DNA from 4 places in the Arthrobacter sp. efr-133-R2A-63 genome. Region 4 is predicted to be linked to each of the others. Evidence: riboswitches for the same ligand, from Rfam matches in the RefSeq annotation. Region 4 holds a riboswitch; each other region holds the start of a gene.
The links. Region 4 has a riboswitch for S-adenosylmethionine ahead of QRN45_RS14875 (DUF1737 domain-containing protein). Riboswitches for the same ligand answer to the same signal wherever they lie in the genome.
Positions count from the first base shown of each region.

Region 1: linked by a shared signal. The riboswitch ahead of QRN45_RS02020 (aminotransferase class V-fold PLP-dependent enzyme) and the one ahead of QRN45_RS14875 (DUF1737 domain-containing protein) in region 4 are both predicted to bind S-adenosylmethionine.
Region 2: linked by a shared signal. The riboswitch ahead of metX (homoserine O-acetyltransferase MetX) and the one ahead of QRN45_RS14875 (DUF1737 domain-containing protein) in region 4 are both predicted to bind S-adenosylmethionine.
Region 3: linked by a shared signal. The riboswitch ahead of QRN45_RS17435 (hypothetical protein) and the one ahead of QRN45_RS14875 (DUF1737 domain-containing protein) in region 4 are both predicted to bind S-adenosylmethionine.

Region 1 is NZ_JARVRG010000004.1:303,705-308,263, reverse strand. It holds gene aroA (3-phosphoshikimate 1-carboxyvinyltransferase) at 1-492, shown strand, start outside; gene rsgA (ribosome small subunit-dependent GTPase A) at 495-1,610, shown strand; gene hisN (histidinol-phosphatase) at 1,670-2,482, shown strand; SAM riboswitch class IV at 2,642-2,754, shown strand; gene QRN45_RS02020 (aminotransferase class V-fold PLP-dependent enzyme) at 2,790-4,214, shown strand; gene QRN45_RS02015 (class I SAM-dependent methyltransferase) at 4,265-4,559, shown strand, end outside.
Region 2 is NZ_JARVRG010000024.1:54,068-58,626, forward strand. It holds gene QRN45_RS12860 (VOC family protein) at 1-612, opposite strand, end outside; gene QRN45_RS12865 (bifunctional o-acetylhomoserine/o-acetylserine sulfhydrylase) at 859-2,175, shown strand; SAM riboswitch class IV at 2,336-2,451, shown strand; gene metX (homoserine O-acetyltransferase MetX) at 2,465-3,586, shown strand; gene QRN45_RS12875 (hypothetical protein) at 3,605-3,997, opposite strand; gene QRN45_RS12880 (SGNH/GDSL hydrolase family protein) at 4,062-4,559, opposite strand, start outside.
Region 3 is NZ_JARVRG010000031.1:46,814-51,372, reverse strand. It holds gene QRN45_RS17440 (sodium:solute symporter family protein) at 1-1,317, shown strand, start outside; SAM riboswitch class IV at 1,403-1,522, shown strand; gene QRN45_RS17435 (hypothetical protein) at 1,537-1,857, shown strand; gene QRN45_RS17430 (hypothetical protein) at 1,895-2,083, opposite strand; gene QRN45_RS17425 (VIT1/CCC1 transporter family protein) at 2,351-3,529, shown strand; gene QRN45_RS17420 (matrixin family metalloprotease) at 3,633-4,493, shown strand.
Region 4 is NZ_JARVRG010000026.1:71,770-76,328, forward strand. It holds gene QRN45_RS14865 (O-succinylhomoserine sulfhydrylase) at 1-443, opposite strand, end outside; gene QRN45_RS14870 (rhodanese-like domain-containing protein) at 444-854, opposite strand; gene QRN45_RS14875 (DUF1737 domain-containing protein) at 851-1,108, opposite strand; SAM riboswitch class IV at 1,119-1,231, opposite strand; gene QRN45_RS14880 (hypothetical protein) at 1,346-1,705, opposite strand; gene QRN45_RS14885 (Lrp/AsnC family transcriptional regulator) at 1,761-2,192, shown strand; gene ocd (ornithine cyclodeaminase) at 2,353-3,384, shown strand; gene QRN45_RS14895 (cupin domain-containing protein) at 3,537-4,091, opposite strand; gene QRN45_RS14900 (PRC-barrel domain-containing protein) at 4,431-4,559, opposite strand, start outside.

The DNA.
Region 1 (4,559 bases), on a different contig from region 4:
TGGCGGAACATTCTTGCCACCATGGGCGCTACCGTCACGCTGGACAACGGGACCCTGACAGTCACCGGCGGTTCCGAAATCCTGGGCGCGGACTTCGACGAAACGAGCGAACTCGCCCCCACGGTAGCGGCATTGTGCGCCTTGGCAACCAGCCCTTCCCGGCTCACCGGCATCGCGCACCTGCGCGGACACGAGACGGACAGGCTGGCCGCGCTCGTCGCCGAAATCAACCGGCTTGGCGGCGACGCCGAGGAAACCAGCGACGGCCTGGTAATCCGGCCCGCAGCGCTGCACTCCGGCGTCGTGCATAGCTACGCCGACCACCGCATGGCTACCGCGGGCGCCATCCTTGGGCTCGCCGTCGAGGGTGTCCAGGTCGAAGACATCGCGACGACGTCCAAGACCATGCCCGAATTCCCGCAGATCTGGACGTCGATGCTCAGTGCAGGGCCAGCGGCCGCGGACACCGGTTCAACGGAGACAAGCAACTGACGATGGCCCGCGACGCACGCTCCTGGGATGAGTCCGACGTCCGGATCCGCCCCAACAAGAAGGGCACACGCCCCCGCACGAAGGACCGCCCCAGCCACGACGACGCCGTGATCGGGCGCATCGTCACCGTCGACCGCGGCCGCTACACCGCGATCGTGGATGAAAGCTCGGACAACGAGCGCATTGTCATTGCGGCCCGTGCCCGGGAACTGAGGCGCTCCCCCGTGGTCCCAGGGGATTTCGTCGCCCTCGTCGGCGACGTTTCAGGAGCCCCGGACACCCTCGCCCGCCTCGTGCGGGTCGAGGTGCGCAAGACACTCCTGCGTCGAAGTGCCGACGACACCGATCCGATCGAACGCGCCGTCGTCGCCAACGCCGACCAGCTCGTGGTGGTGGTGGCGGCCGCCAACCCGGAACCCCGTACCGGATTCATCGACCGTGCCCTCGTGGCAGCGTACGACGCCGGAATCGAGCCGCTGCTGCTCGTCACCAAAGCGGATGTCAAGGATCCGACGGAACTGCTCGCCAACTACGTGAGCCTTGGCTTTCCCATCATCATCAGCCGGACGGCCGACGCAGGCGCCTCCGGCATCGACGCCCGTTCGGACGACGGTTTGTCGGCACGCCTCGACAGTGACGCCGTCGGCCAGCTGCGGGACTACCTCGACGGCAAGGTCACCGTGCTCCTGGGCCATTCCGGCGTCGGGAAATCCACCATGGTGAATGCCCTGACCGGTGCCGAGCGCGCCACCGGCGGGGTCAACGCGGTGACGGGGCGCGGACGGCACACCTCGTCGTCTGCCCTTGCCCTGAAGCTCAGCGACGCCCCCGGCGGAAGCTGGATCATCGATACGCCCGGCATCCGTTCCTTCGGCCTCGCCCACGTGAACCCGGACCGCATCCTGCATGCCTTCCCGGACCTCGAACCCGGGACCGAAATGTGCGAGCGGGGCTGCAAGCACGATGCCAACGCTGTTCGGTGCGGCCTGGATTCGTGGGTCGCCGATGGCCACGCTGGCGAGTCGGGCCCGGCCCGTTTGGCATCGTTGCGCCGGCTCCTCGGCGCGGACCCGCGCATGGAAGCACAGGAAACCAAGGAACTGGGTACAGTCAACTAACTGCGCCGCTGCCGTCCTACCTCCCCGGCTCACCGGCGAAGAGACGGTAGTTTGGAACCATGACCCAACCCGATTCGAGCTACAACGACGACCTGCGGCTGGCACATGTCCTGGCCGACTCCGTCGATTCCCTGACAATGGAGCGGTTCAAGGCGCTGGACCTTCAGGTGGAGACCAAACCCGACCTGAGCCCCGTCACCGATGCCGACAAAGCCGCCGAGGAAGCGATCCGCGGGCAGCTTTCCCGTTCCCGCCCCCGTGACGCCGTCCTCGGGGAGGAATTCGGCAGCACGGGCCACGGCTCGAGGCGTTGGATCATCGATCCCATCGACGGGACCAAGAACTTCGTGCGTGGCGTACCCGTCTGGGCAACGCTGATCGCCCTCGTGGACGAGGGCGAGGTAGTGGTGGGGCTCGTGAGCGCTCCGGCGCTCGGCAAGCGTTGGTGGGCGGCCAAGGGCTCGGGCGCCTACATGGGCCGGTCGCTGGCCGCGGCCACCCGCTTGAAAGTTTCCAACGTGTCCCGGCTCGAAGACGCCTCGCTCTCCTACTCCGAGCTTTCCGAGTGGAAGCAGCACGGGAAGCTGGACAACTTCCTGGGCCTCGAGAACGATGTCTGGCGCAGCCGTGCGTACGGGGATTTCTGGTCCTACTGCCTCGTGGCCGAGGGCGCCGTGGACATCGCCGCCGAACCGGAACTCCAGGTCTACGACATGGCCGCCTTGGTGCCGATCGTGACCGAGGCCGGCGGACGCTTCACGTCCCTGGATGGCGCGGATGGCCCCTTCGGCGGAAACGCCGTCGCCACTAACTCGATCCTGCACTCCGAGGTCCTCAAGAGGCTCAACCCCGAACTCGACGACCTCCTCTAATCCGCCCATTCACTGAACAAACGACGGCGGACGCCCCCTTTCCGGGGCGTCCGCTGCTTTTTCTTCGGCGGAAGGCACATTTTTCGGGCGGTGTAACAATCCGCTTAACAATCGCGGTCACATTGGAACCGGCCTTGCCGGTGTCCTACTCTCTTTACAGGTCACGAGTGCCAGCGCGAAACCCCGGTTTGCTGGCCGGCAACCCTCCATCGCGGCGGGGTGCCCCGGGTGACGACCGGGCCGGTCCGGAACGGATGCGGCAAGCGCGGACCCCCTGCACGCAGGGGTCCCTCTTGAGTGAGGTCCCATGAGCACAGCCACAATTTCTTCCACGGCTCTTTCGCAGCACCATGATCCTGCGCAGCGGCACGGTGAGTCCCGGACTCCGGCATCGCGCCCATTGGCCGCCGTCACTGGAGCGGAGCTGCAGGCGCCCTTGATCCAGGGCGGCCAGATCCGCTACGCAAACCTCGACTACGGCGCTTCCGCGCCTGCACTGACCGTGGTCTCCGCATACCTCAACGAAATCCTGCCGTACTATGCGAGCGTCCACCGCGGCGCCGGCTATGCCTCGCAAATCAGCACCTCGGTCTACGAGAACGCCCGTAACATCGTCCGTGACTTCGTTGGCGGCAGGCCGGACGATTCCGTCATTTTCACGCGCAACACCACCGATTCCCTCAACCTGCTGGCGGGTTGCTTGCCGGTTGAGGACGGAAGGCATACCGGCGAAGTCCTGTACCTGGACATCGAGCACCACGCCAATCTGCTCCCATGGCAAGGTGTCCCCCATCGCAGCATCGTTGCCGCCGGAACATTGTCCGAGACTGTTGCCGCTGTCCGCACGGCACTCTCCCAGGGTGGCGTCAGCCTTCTGGCGGTCACCGGCGCGTCGAACGTGACCGGCGAGATCCTGCCCATCAAGGACCTCGCAGCCTTGGCCCACGAATTCGGGGCGCGGATCGTGGTGGACGCGGCGCAACTCGCCCCTCATCGCCGGATCGATATCGCCGCCGCGGAGGTGGACTACCTGGTCTTCTCGGGGCACAAGCTCTATGCACCGTTCGGTGCCGGCGTCCTGGTGGGGCGCCCCGACTGGCTCGACGCCGGCACACCGCACCTGGCAGGAGGCGGCGCCGTCCGCGAGGCACGCCTTGATTCCGTCAGCTGGGCCACGGGGCCGGCAAGGCACGAAGGGGGCTCTCCGAACGTGCTCGGCGCGGCCACCCTGGCCCGGGCCACACAGGTCATTGCCAGCCTCGACCACGAAGAATGGCACGCCCACGAGGCCGCCATCCGCTCGCACCTGGTCGAGGGCCTCAAGCAAATCGACGGCGTGACCGTGCACCAGATCTTCAGCGACACGGATCCCCAGGACACGATCGGCGTCGTGAACTTCTCGCTCCAGGGCTACGACGCCGGACTCGTCGCGGCCTATCTCGCGGCCGAGCACGGCATCGGCCTGCGGGACGGACGCTTTTGCGCCCACCCCCTGCTCAAGCGCCTTGGCCTTCCCTCCGGATCGCTGCGAGCCAGCTTCGGCGTGGGGTCGCGTTTGGAAGACGCCACCCGGCTCATCGCGGGCATCCAGGCCCTCAAAAGCAACGGCCTCGGCTGGGACTACGTGGTGGATGCCGGCCGTTGGGTGCCCGCGAACGATCACCGCAGCTACCCGGAGTGGGCTCCCAATACTCCCGGGACCGCAGGCGCCGCACCCTGCAGCACCGACTGATTGCGATAGATTCGTAGGGTATTTTTCCTGTCCTACGAAGGAGTCCCCGCGTGGCCCCGCGACCCAAAGGCACCTCAGCCGGCCCCAAGCTTTATCAGGAACGCCGACTCGAACTCGGTCGGAGTTTCCAGGACGGCGGAGAACACTATGAGCGGGTCCGGCCGGGCTACCCGGCGGACTCAGCTGACTGGCTGCTGCCGGAGGGGGCTCGGGACGCGGCAGACATCGGCGCAGGCACCGGAAAGTTCACCTCGCTGCTCGTCGAGCGGGGGCTGGCAGTGTCGGCAGTGGACCCCTCCACGGACATGCTCACCCAGCTGCGCACAGCGTATCCACAGGTGATCG
Region 2 (4,559 bases), on a different contig from region 4:
TTCGAACGTTACTGACATGATTCCCGGCGTCCCGTGCGGAGCCATCCATTGGACTGCGACGTCCTCGAGGGGCTTTTCCACGGGTTCACCAAGCCACTCGGTGACGCGCTCCGCGGAGCCGGCAATGGTGAGGCTGGACATCTTGACGTCGCTTGGGTAAACGAGCGACGGGTGAAGTGCGGGGTCGCCCTCCCAGCGGAGCAGGTAGGGAACCTGGGGATCGGCGATGAGTCCCAGGATGCCGATCTGCGACCAGACGAGTTCCCGGCCATCCGGGAACTTGCGGTTGCCTGGGACGGCGGCGCGTCCGAGCCGCTGCTCGAACGGGCTCAGGTCGTCCACAGCGACGCACCAGCCCATCCACCCACCTCCTGCGGCGGAGCGTGCACGGACAGCTTGTCCAAAAGGTGCCTTGTCGGAGGCCGGGTGGTCCAGGACCTCGACAACTTCCAGGTATTTGTGGTCAGCAAGGGGAATGATCATGTTCCGGGTACCAAAGCGCGGATGCACTCCGCCCCGGACCGCGTCCACTCCCAATGCTGCGGAAATCCGCTCGGTGGTGGCCAACAGGCCATCTCGTTCACAAGCGTAAGAGACGTGATCCATGCGCATGGCTTCATCTTGGCACTTTGTGATGGAGCTCTCAGCTAAGTCAAGCCTAACCAAGGTGGGATGTATCGAAAAGGCCGCTCAGGGTCACTTCAGGACGCGCCGGGACAGAAAACTTCTGCGTTCGTCACAAAGCTTCCGGAGCCCGCAATACCCTCCCTAGACTGACGGCAACCGCTCGCCGGCATGCTGAACCCTTCAGCCCGGCAGGCTGACGCACGGCAAGAGCCCAGACAACCAGGAGTCCGCATGTCCCAAGGATGGTCATTCGAAACGCGCCAAATCCACGCCGGCCAGGAGCCGGACGCCGCCACCGGCGCCCGCGCCCTCCCCATCTACCAGACCACCTCGTTCGTCTTTCCCAGCGCGGAAAGCGCGGCCAACCGCTTTGCACTGGCCGAACTGGCGCCCATCTACACCCGGATCGGCAACCCCACGCAGGATGCCGTGGAGCAGCGCATAGCGAGCTTGGAGGGTGGCTTGGCTGCGCTCCTGCTGAGCTCCGGCCAGGCCGCGGAAACCTTCGCCATCCTCAACGTGGCCGAGGCCGGTGACCACGTGGTCGCCAGCCCGAGCCTCTACGGCGGCACGTACAACCTGCTGGCCCATACACTGAAGAAATTCGGCATCTCGGTCACCTTCGTCGAGGATCCGGACAACCTGGACCACTGGCGGGACGCGGTGCAGCCAAACACCAAGCTGTTCTTCGCCGAAGTCGTCTCCAACCCCCGGCAGGACGTCTTGGACATCGAGGGTGTCTCCCGCATCGCGCACGAGGCGGGAGTCCCGCTCGTCGTGGACAACACCCTCGCCACGCCCTACCTGATCCGGCCCATCGAGTGGGGAGCGGACATTGTGGTGCATTCGGCCACCAAGTACCTGGGCGGGCACGGCTCCGCCATTGCCGGTGTCATCGTGGACTCCGGCAACTTCGATTTCGGCAAGGACCCTGAGCGGTTCCCCGGCTTCAACACCCCGGACCCCAGCTACAACGGCCTGGTCTATGCCCGCGACCTCGGCAAGGACGGGGCCCTCGGCGCGAACCTCTCCTACATCCTCAAAGCCCGGGTCCAGCTCCTGCGCGACCTCGGCTCGGCGGTTTCCCCGTTCAACGCTTTCCTGATCTCCCAGGGAATCGAAACCCTCAGCCTGCGGGTGGAGCGCCACGTGGACAACGCCACCAAGGTGGCGCAATGGCTCGAAGGGCGCGACGACGTCGAATCGGTGGCGTACGCGGGGCTGCCTTCCAGCCCGTGGTTCGAACGGGGCCGGAAGTACGGCCCCAGGGGCACCGGCGCCGTGGTGTCCTTCACCATCAACGGCGGGGTCGAGGCGGGCAAGCGCTTCGTGGACGCCCTGGAACTGCATTCGCACGTGGCCAACATCGGCGACGTCCGGTCCTTGGTCATCCACCCGGCGTCGACGACGCACAGCCAGCTGACGCCGGAACAGCAGGCCGTTGCGGGAGTGACCCCTGGCCTGGTGCGGCTGTCCGTCGGAATCGAGCACATCGACGACATCCTCGCGGACCTCGAGTCGGGATTCCGGGCAGCCAAGAGCGCCTAGCACGGGCCCGGAGGGCGTACGAGGCTGGCCGGCGACGCAAGATGAATCTTCGCCGGCCAGCCTTCCCAGCCACCCCTTCGTGAACAAAACGCGGCCAAGTGTCACAAAGATGTCATAATCTTCGTCAGAAGGGGTCCGGTTTTCCTAGACTCTTCCTATAGGTCATGAGTGCCAGCGACAGCCCCGGCTTGCTGGCCGGCAACCCTCCATTCGCGGTGGGGTGCCCCGGGTGAAGACCTGGCCCTTCGCTGTGTTGGCGGCGGGCAAGCGCGATGTGAGGTGTCAACGAATGACAATTGCTGCAACAGCCATACCCCTTTCCGGTACCCAGGACGGAACCCTCAAGTATGTTTCCGTGGGCGGACTCGAGCTGGAGGCCGGAGGTTCCCTCCCGGACGTCGTCCTTGCGTACGAGACGTGGGGGCGGCTCAACGCAGACGCTTCCAACGCTGTCCTGGTGGAACATGCATTGACCGGCAGCACCCATGTGGCCCGTGGCGAAAGCGACGAAGACGGCTGGTGGGAGCAGCTTGTGGGTCCCGGCGCCACCATCGACACGGACCGCTACTTCGTGGTCTCCGTCAACATTGTGGGGGGCTGCTACGGCAGCACGGGGCCGTCGTCGAGCGCTCCTGACGGCAAGCCGTGGGGCTCCCGCTTCCCGCTCGTGACCCTGCGGGACAGCACGGTGGCCGAGGCCAGGCTGGCTGACGCCTTGGGGATCCACAGCTGGCACACCGTCGTGGGCGGGTCCATGGGCGGTGCCCGTGCACTGGAATGGGCCGTCGGCTATCCGGACCGCGTCAAGCGATGCGCCGTGATCTCCATCGGGGCGTACAGCACCGCCGAGCAGATCGCGTTCGCACAGGCCCAGACGCTCGCCATCCGGCAGGACGCCGACTTCAACGGCGGAGACTACTACGGACAGGCCGCCCCCGAAGCGGGTCTGGCCCTTGCCCGGCGGATTGCCCACATCACCTATCGCTCGGCAGACGAGCTGGACTTCCGCTTCGGCCGGAACGCCCAGGGCGGCGAGGCACCCCTCCAGGCTGCCGCGTTGGGGGACCGGGGCCGCTACCAGGTGGAGAGCTACCTGGACCACCAGGGGAGCAAGCTGGTCCAGCGCTTCGACGCCAATAGCTACATCGCCATTACCGAAGCGCTCATGAGCCACGACATCACGCGCGGCCGGGGCTCGTTGGAGGATGCGTTGTCCGTGGCCACGGCGACGTTCTTCGTGGCCTCGGTGGACTCGGACCGGCTCTATTTCCCGGAGCAATCCCGCGAGCTTGCCAAGGCCTTGCCCGGAGAGGTCCCGGTTCATGTCATCGAGGCGCCGATCGGGCACGACGGTTTCCTCACCGAGATCGGCCAGCTCGGCCCCCAACTGCGCGAGGCATTCTTCGGCTAGCGCGCCTCTTCGGCTGAATCAGCCGTTCATGATCTCCTGGCGGAGCTTCATGTAATCCTCCATGGCGATTTTCCCGTCGCTGTACTCCTGGTCCAGCTCGGCCAGTTTCCGTGCACGGTAGCCTTGGGGCGCGCTGTTCGGCTGGGGAGCGCCGCTCGCTTGCGGAGTAGCCCACGACGGCGGAACGGCCTGCCGCGCGGGCGTCGCCATCGGGGGTTGCGGCTCAGCCGGGATGACCACCGGGGGTTGCTCCGGGTATCCGACGGGGTTGTGCTGCGGAGGATAGGGCTGCCCGGGGTAATTCTGCGGAGGGAAGTCCTGGATCCTGCGCTGGCGCGACCGGTTGTACATGCGGATCCCCATGGGAATCAGCCAAGAGCAGACGATGATCCAGAAGATCAGATTGTTCACGGCGGAGGCCTCCCTGTCTTTCACCAGCTTAGCCCCGCTCCCTGTGACTAACCTCGCGGTTCGTTCAGCTCCCGGGCAGGAAGGTGTCAGCAGGACCGAAGACGGGTCCCGGCGTCGGGCGTTTCGGCAGGATCCCGTCACCGGAGGAGCGGTGCCTGATCCGGCGGATGACCCACGGGACAAAATATTCGCGTGCCCAGACGAGGTCGCCAGACCTGGCTTGGCGCCAACTGCGCTGGGGGAGCGGCTTGGGGTAGAGCGGCTCAAGGTTGTGCGGCACATTCAGTGAGTCGAGGACCATCGCGGCGATGGTGTGATGGCCGAGCGGCGAGAAATGGAGGCGGTCTTCGTCCCACATCTGGGAGTTGGAAAGCTGCCTCAAGGACCACATGTCAGCCACCACGGCATCGTGGCGGGCGGCCACGGTGCGGAGGTTTTCGTTGTAGATGGCCACCTTGCCGCGGATCCGGCCGAGGACCGATGACGCGGTGTCCGGACCGTTGAAGAGAACCACCGTGGCGCCGTCGGAACTCAGGGTCTGCACTGCGGCATCGAGTTTTTC
Region 3 (4,559 bases), on a different contig from region 4:
GTTTCCGGCATGTGGCTGGTGGTCGCGATCGGTTCGGGTGTCCTCCTCCTGAGCCTGCTGTTCGCCGGCACCATCCAGCGGTTGAAGATCTACACGGTTTCCCAGATGCTGAGCCTGCGTTACGGCCAGCGTGCCACGCAGACCTCCGGCATCGTCATGCTGGCCTACACCCTCATGCTGTGCGCCACGTCCACGGGCGCCTACGCCACCATCTTCGTTGTCCTCTTCGGCTGGGAGCGCTGGCTCGCCATCGCCGTCGGCGGCGCCATCGTCCTGGTCTACTCCACCATCGGCGGCATGTGGTCCATCACCCTCGCCGACCAGGTGCAGTTCATCATCAAGACCGTGGGCATCTTCTTCCTCATGCTCCCGTTCGTCCTCAACGCGGCAGGCGGTTTCGAAGGCATCCGTGCCCGTGTTGACGCCAGCTTCTTCCAGTTGGACGGCATCGGGGCTCAGACCATCATCACGTACTTCGTGGTCTACACCCTTGGCCTGCTGATCGGCCAGGACATCTGGCAGCGCGTCTTCACCGCCAAGACCCCCAAGGTGGCCCGATGGGGCGGCGCCACCGCCGGCATCTACTGCGTCCTGTACGGCGTGGCCGGCGCCCTGATCGGCCTGGCTGCCCGGGTGGCCCTGCCGAACATCGATGTCAAGGCCCTTGGCAAGGACGTCGTCTACGCCGAGGTAGCCACGCACATCCTGCCGATCGGCATCGGCGGCCTTGTCATGGCCGCAGCAGTCGCCGCCATGATGTCCACAGCGTCCGGAGCCCTCATCGCCGCGGCCACCGTTGCCCGCGCCGACGTGGTCCCGTTCGTGGCCAGCTGGTTCGGCAAGACGATCAACACCAACGACACCGAAAATCCCGAGCATGACGTCAAGGCCAACCGCTACTGGGTCCTTGGCCTGGGCATCGTTGCAGTGTTGATCTCCATGGCGGCGCAAGACGTCGTGGTGGCCCTGACCATCGCCTACGACATCCTGGTAGGTGGCCTGCTGGTTGCCATCCTGGGCGGCTTGGTCTGGAAGCGCGGCACGGGTATTGCCGCAGCCTGGTCCATGGCAGTCGGGTCTGTACTGACCCTTGCCTTGCTGATCGCCTACGCCACGGGAATCATCCCCAGCGAAGACGGCGTCTACGCAAACGATCCGATCTACTGGGGCCTCGGCGCCTCGTTCGCCGTCTATTTCGTGGTCTCCCTCCTCACGCCGCCCACCGAGCCGGCCGTCCGCGAAGCCTGGGAACGCCGCGTTGCCGGAACGGCCGCGGAGGAACTCCCGCTGGAGGCCCACCCGGTGGCCACCCACTAGGTTTCACAAAACCAGGTACGACGGCGGCGCCGCGCTTTCTCCTTCGAGAGGTGCGGCGCCGCCGTCGCATGTACAGTAGGAACAGCTTCAAGAGATGTGGCGCCAAGCTCCGACTTGCCACACGCCAACCCCATGTTCACGGGTGGTTCGGATGAAGAAGCGGCCCGGTTCGGACCAGAGACAACCGAACGGGCAAGAGCAACTCCATAGGAGAAGGCCATGCCTTTCGAAAACGGCGCCACCGCCACAGCCGACCGCACTATCCAGTCCAGCGCCCTCTTCTTGCCCCGCCCCCGTCGGGTGGACGAGTTCGTCCGGGTGATTCCCGGCGTCGACCTCTCCCAAGGCTCCATCACGTTCGTGGTGGACGGAAACCTGGAACGCTATTGGCATCATGAGCCGCGGCTCATCACCGAAGCACTCTCAAAAGCGGTTCAGCCCGCCCGCTGGTTCCCGGCCACACGGAAACTTACGCTCACGGTTGCGGCAACCGGGCACCGTGCGGGCGTGCAGAAGCACTTCATCCTGAGCGCGTTCTAGCAAGCGCTTTTTAGCGGCCAAGTTCAGCGAGTCGGCGCTATTCGATCTCTTCGGCCTCTCGGTGTTCCTCGGCGTCGAGCGGGACCACCCGTTCGTCGTCGTCCAGGACCTCGGATTCTTCCTCCCAGTCCTCGTCCACCTCCAGGTCTTCGCTGTAGTCATAGGCGGGATCGGCCTCGACCGTGGGACGGTCCGGGTGGCGGGCGTGGGTCTCGGTGCTGTCCATGGTGCAACCTCCGTTCGACGTGCCGCTGAGCCCATCGCACAGGCACGTGAGGCAGCCGATCCAACGCCACCCCGCCAATTCGTGGACCCTGTCCATCCATCCCAGCACTGCCCCCTGCGGCGGTCAAGGCCTCCGGCGAGCCTCCCGGTTTTTGAGGCGCGCCTAAAAAGTCCAGTGAGGATTGCCAGCCGAAAAACCGCGGAAATTGGCGATAAAGTGGAGCTGCAATGAGGCGATGAAGCCCGCCCCAGCAACCCAGGAGTCCCGGTGCACCCCCGCACAAAACCCTCGCATTCAGACAACTCGCATCCAGACAATCCGCAGGACTCAAGCAGTCCCTCCCAAGACGCAGCAGCCCCCAAGACTCCCCCGTCGTCGTCGGACATCAAGCGCTGGCGGCAGTACTTGGCCGACGAACGTGCCGAAGCCGCCGTGTACCGCCAACTGGCTCAGCGACGCGACGGCGAGGAGCGCGATATCCTTTTGGCCCTCGCAGAGGCCGAGGGCCGCCATGAGGCACACTGGCTCAAGCTCCTCGGCCAACACGCCGGCATGCCGAAGGCGGCCTCCGTTCGGAGCCAAATGCTCGGCTTCCTGGCCCGGAATTTCGGATCGGTGTTCGTGCTGGCCCTCGCCCAACGGGCTGAAGGACGCTCGCCGTACGCGAAGGATCCGGCAGCAACCCGCGCCATGGCGGCTGACGAACAGATCCACGAAGAAGTAGTCCGCGGCCTGGCGACCCGCGGCCGCAACAGGTTGTCCGGTACCTTCCGCGCTGCCGTCTTCGGCGCCAACGATGGCCTGGTCAGCAACCTTTCCCTCGTGATGGGCATGGCGGCCACCGGAGTTCCCGCAACCGTGGTCCTGTTCAGCGGCATCGCCGGACTGCTGGCGGGCGCACTGTCCATGGGAGCGGGCGAGTATGTCTCTGTCCGCTCCCAGCTCGAGCTCCTCAAGGCCACCCGCCCCACCCAGGCCACGCTGACCGCAGCCCCGGCCCTGGACATCGAGCACAATGAGCTGGTGCTGGTGTACCTAGCCAGGGGCATGTCCCGCGAATCCGCCGAACACCGGGCCGCCGAGCGCATGGGCCTCTACAGCTGCGACTGCGATCCAAGCCTTTCGCTCCACCCCGAAGTGGAAGAAACCGTCAATGAGCACGAGGCCGTTGGCTCCGCATGGGGCGCCGCGATCTCGAGCTTCTGCTTCTTCGCTTCGGGCGCCATCGTGCCCATCCTGCCGTTCATCTTCGGCATGACGGGCTTCTCGGCACTTGCCGTGGCCGGTACGCTGGTGGGCATCGCGCTTCTGTCGACGGGCGCCGTCGTCGGCTTGCTGTCCGGAACCTCGCCGCTGACCCGTGGTCTCCGGCAGCTCGCCATCGGACTCGGTGCGGCTGCGGCCACGTATGGGCTGGGCCTCGTCTTCGGCGCTGTCATCGGTTAGCAGCGCCGGCCCGCCGGGGCGGCGGGATCAAGGATTTGGGGGAGACTTGCATTCAAACTACGGGTACGACGGCGGCCCGCGGCCCAAGCGCGCCAGTACCGCGCTGGCGCTGTTCCGAAACTTGATGGTGGTGGCGGCGGTTGCTGCCGTGGCCGTGCTTGTCAGTGGCTTCCTTCGCGGCGATCCCGGCTTCACAGGGCTCCTTCCCAAGCTGGCTCCTTCTGTCCAGGCCACGGCAAGCAGCCCCGGGCCGGCGGCCTCCGGGCAGGGGCCACAAAAAGCCGCCCGGGCGCCGGATACCCCGCCCCCTGGCCTGGAAGAAGCCGGGCACCCGCTCGGCTCCCCTGCAAAACCTGCCGTGGCCAGCAGTTCCTACAAGTTTCTGGCCACCAACGCCGACGGCACGCCCGTGGGTTACTCCCCGTGCCGGCCATTGCACTATGTGGTCAACGCAGCCCTTGCCCCGGCGGGATCCGAGGGGCTCATCGCCGACGCGATCGCCAAGATCGCTGCCGCCACGGGCCTGACTTTCGTTGACGACGGCACCAGCAAGGAAATCCCCTCCGAGAAGCGCAAGCCATACCAGCCCGCGCTCTACGGAGATCGTTGGGCTCCCCTGCTGATTTCCTGGACCACTCCCGAGGCGGCTCCGGCGTTGACTGGATCCGTCATCGGCACCGGCGGCAGCACCATGTACAGCTTCGGCACGGGACCCAAGAGCTACGTCACGGGAAGCCTCGACCTGGACGCCCCGCAAATCACGGAACTACTTGATGTCCCCGGCGGCGCCCATTACGTCTCCGCGGTGATCCAACACGAACTGGGCCATGTGGTGGGGCTTGACCACGTCGATGATCCAATCCAGCTCATGTACCCGGAGATCGGCGCCCCGGATGGCCTAGCGGCCGGAGACCTGAACGGACTCTACAAACTCCACACCGCCCCGTGCCGGACGGACTTGTGACCCCGGCCCACCCTTGCGGGACATGCCCCCTGTTCAGCCTCAGCAGTGGACATAGCACTACTATGT
Region 4 (4,559 bases):
AACGCGGCACGCCATTGGTCGAGGTCCGGCCCGTCGACGAAGACGGTCTCGACCCCCCAGCGCGGCAGGATCTCGTTGAGGATCACGAAGCAGGAACCGAAGAGCGAGCGGGCGGCAACCACGCGGTCACCAGCCGCCAGCAACGCACCGAGGGCGGTGAAGACAGCTGACATGCCCGACGCCGTCGCGAAGCACGCTTCGGTGCCCTCAAGCAGGCGGAGGCGCTCCTGGAAGGTGGCGACCGAAGGGTTGCCGTAACGGGAGTAGACGAAGCGTTCGTCCTCGCCTGTGAAGGCACGCTCGGCAGCCGCGGCGGACTGGTAGACGAAACCGGAGTTCAAGAAGACGGCTTCGGACGTTTCCTGGAAGTTGGTACGGTCAAGACCGCCGCGGACTGCCTGGGTGTCAGGGCTCCAGCTGGCGGCGTCAGGATTGAAAGTCACTTAGATATTCCCCAGGTTCGTCGGAAGTCCACGGTTTTTCCAGCCATTCACGGTTCGCTCGCCGTAGCGGTCCGGTTCGCCCTCAAAGCCCTCGAGGACGTTGTAGGCGGTGTATCCGGCCTGGGTTGCGGCGATCGCGGCCGCGATGGAGCGCTGGCCGGAGCGGCAGAGGAAGACGAGTTCCGTGCCGTCCCCCTCGGGAGCCTGTTGTGTCAGCTGTTCGATGAAGCGGGTGTTGGGGATGCCGCCGGCCAGGTTCCACTGGATGAACAAGGGATCGTTTTCGGTGGCTTTGGTGTCCGGGATCCCGATGTGTGCCCACTCGCCTTCGGTGCGGACGTCCACCAAGATGGCGCCCTGCTCGAGCTTGGCCCAGGCGTCGTGCGGGCTGAGGTCGCCTGCGTAGCTCATGCGTGGCCCTCGCCGTCGAACTCTTCATCAAGCTGATCCACCGCATTGGCGACGGCGGCATCCGCGCTCGCGATCGCCGCGGGCAGGACGATGGCTTGTGCCACAATCACGTCCTTGCCGTTGAAAGTCGCGGCCGGGCTGCCGTGCAACACGTATCCCTCTGCGAGGGCGGTGGAGATCCGCTCGCAGAATTCCTTGGTGTCAGGGCCCGTGATGAGACGGTAGGAGAGTTTTTCCTCGGTGGGTTCAGGCATTGGTGCTCCTCAGTCACGCTTGCAGTTCGAAAGTGTCGATACGCCGAGTAGTCACCTGAGGCACCCCGCCGGAGAGAGGGTTGCCGACCAGCAAGTCAGGGCTTCGCGCTGGTGCTCATTACTCAAGAAGAAAAATAACACCCACGACGGCGGCCCGCATCACCGGCCGTCGTCATGTTCCGTAACCGGGGGGCGGCCGGTGGGGAGCCGGCGGGTGGGGCCACGCTGGCGCGGACCCTAGGCTTCGGTTTCTGTAGGCAGCGGGTCCAGGCTTGCCTGGACCCGGGGTGAAACGGCATCAAAGCGCGATGCTACTCCTGTGGGGGAGTGATGAAACGTGGAACCTTGATGCTTCCGGATTTCCAGCAACTCGTGCACGGATATCCCGGTGGCCGTGGCGAGTGCGTGCAGCGAGAGGCTGTTGTGATGAGCCAGGGCAAAAACCACGCCAGACAGCGCTTCGAAACCTTCTGTCTCGTAGATTTCCTTTATCAAGTTGGACATGCCGTTCGCATCATCGATTGATCCCGCTGACGCACCGGTTGCCATGGCCGTCAGCGACCACGCAGCAGAGTCGGGGCTGATGTAGATGCTCATGTCGATACCCTACGGACTCAGGCCCACTTGGGGAATGGGCGATACGTTTATCTTTATGGCAGCACTCACCGACCTTGACCGCCAGCTCCTCTCCGCCCTCAGGGAGGACGGCCGGGCATCTGTCGCGAGCCTCGCGCGCCAGCTGGGCGTCGCCAGGGCCACCGTGAACAGCCGGCTCGAGCGCCTGGTCTCCTCCGGAACGATCGTTGGCTTCACCGCGAGGGTGCGCGACGAAGTCGATCCACTTGCGATCCGGGCTATTGCGCTCATTGCCGTGGAAGGAAGGTCGGCCGACAGGGTCATTCGCCAGCTGAGGGGGCTCCCCGAGATTTGGGCACTGCACACCACGAATGGCGGCTGGGACCTCGTGGCTGAGCTGCGCACGGAAAGCCTCAGCGACTTTGACCAAGTGCTGGGCAGGATCCGCGGGATCGAGGGGATCGTCAATAGCGAGACAAGCCTGCTGCTCAGCTCCGTCCTGCGGTAGCCGGTTGCTTGGCGGCGACAAACCTCATGAGCATTATGTTCGAAAGGACTCGTCATTTTGTGCATTTTTTCAATGAAAAGTACATACTTTGGCAATTGCGGATGCATATCGCCGCTCCGTAGCCTCATAGCAACAATGCTCATGAGGGAAAGGAGCGCACATGACGCGCTTTGTCGATGTCCGCAATATGGTCCGCTGGACGGCCGGGCGAGGCCCGGAAACCATCATTTCGGAGATGATTCAGTACTTGGAAGACGACTTCCGGCGATGGGAATCTTTTGACAAGACCCCGCGGGTGGCGAGTCACACCGCGTTTGGCGTCATCGAGCTGATGCCCACCAGTGACCAGGAAACATACGGCTTCAAGTACGTCAATGGACACCCTTCGAATCCAGCGCGCGGCTTCCAGACTGTGACAGCCTTCGGTGTCCTGTCCGATGTCCATAACGGCTACCCGACGTTCCTCGCGGAGATGACAGTGCTGACGGCGCTGCGGACGGCGGCCACGTCCGGCATGGTCGCCAAGAAACTTGCGCGCCCCGATGCACGGGTCATGGCGATGATCGGAACCGGAACCCAGTCGGAGTTCCAAGCGCTGGCCTTCCGGGCAGCCCTGGGCATCAACACTGTCAGGATCTGGGACACTGATCCGGCTGCGATGGAGAAGTTCGTCAGGAACATGGCTCCCCTCGGCTTCGACATCACCATCGCGGGCTCGGCGGCCCACGCAGTGGAAGACGCCGACGTCATCACCACGTGCACCGCGGACAAGGCCAACGCCACCATCCTGACTGCAGACCAGGTTTCTCCGGGCGTTCACATCAACGCGATCGGCGGCGATTGCCCAGGAAAGACCGAACTCGACGCTGCCATCCTGGACCTCGGCGACGTCTTTGTGGAATACGATCCCCAGACGCGGATTGAAGGCGAGATCCAGCAAATGTCCGCCGATTTTCCCGTCACCGAGTTCTGGCAAGTCCTTGGCGGTCATGCGCCGGGCCGGACCTCCAGGCACCAGATCACGGTATTCGATTCCGTGGGCTTCGCGATCGAGGACTTTTCCGCCTTGCGGTATCTCCGCGACGCCGTCGAGGGTTCGGAATTCTTCGAGGAGATCGACCTCGTCGCGAACCCCGACGACCCCAAGGACCTCTTCGGCTTGGTGCGCGCGCTCTCTCCGGTCGGATCCTGAGAAGCCCAACTGACTCGCATTTGTTGTCGTTTAGGGCGCTCTAAACGACAACAACTGCGAGTCAGTTGGGGAGGGAGAAGCCTGGTGCGCCGGCCCCAGAACCGGCGCACCAGACGTTTTTCCCGGCCAGACTGCCAGCCCGGCAGCCCGGGCTATTCCGCCGCCAGTCGCAGGATCAGCTCAGCATGCCCGGGGAACCTCATGACGAGCGACTCGATGTCCCGTGCCGTTGGTTTCGCGGAGTCAGACCTCTCGTATCCGGGTGAGACGCTGCAGCTGACCAAGGCGAACCCTGGACCGGCCAACTCGGCACCGAACCAGGTGGAGCCCGGGGCAACTCCTTGCAGCGTCTCGCCTGCCTCCGGATCCGGCCCTAACACGGTCTCGGTATAGCCAAAGTCCTGGTGTCCAAGCTCCCGGGAGAAGACGTGCAGCCTGATGGGCGTCCCCAGGTGGAAGAACCACAATTCGTCCTGCTTCAGGGCGTGCAACTGGAGGACTTCTCCTGATTGCAGCAAGTACCAGTTGGAACTGTAGAGCGGATGATCGACGCCGAAGCGCGGAGGCAGCGCCGATCCCGCGATGTCCTCGTTGCTCACGAGCGCCGGCGCGAACCAGCCGCCCACGAGAGCGGGGGACATGTCCAGCCGTTTGATCCAGTCCTCGGCGGCGGCAATCACGTGACCGGATCCTTCAGTGAGAAGCATGCCGGGAGGCCGATGGTCTTGTTGGGATCCTGGGGTCCGGGCGTGGGAAAACCGTGATTGAAATTCCAGGACGAAGAAACTGCGCTCATCATGATGCCCTCCATCAACTGTGCTGATTCCACGGCACCGTGAAACCAGGTGCCCGCCGGGCCGAGAGCCAGATCACCCTTCCCCAGCAGAGGTCACGGGACTAGTTAACTACTGCCGCCATGGCGGCACAATAGCGTTCGCCACGCTGAATTTTCCGGCCCGTGGACGGAGCCGTCGCTCCCGACGCCCGCGCCGCCGGCGTGAGAGTCACAGCCGGCGGCTGAGATAGCCGCGGCGAGCACTCCGCGGCTATTGACGGTCTCCCGGTTTCGGCGGGGGCCCGGGCGGCCGATGCGGCGGTGGCGGGCCGGGATGCGGGGGCAGGGGCACATGTTTGTGCAAATGTGGCGGATGCGGCGGATGTGGCCCCCCGTGCGG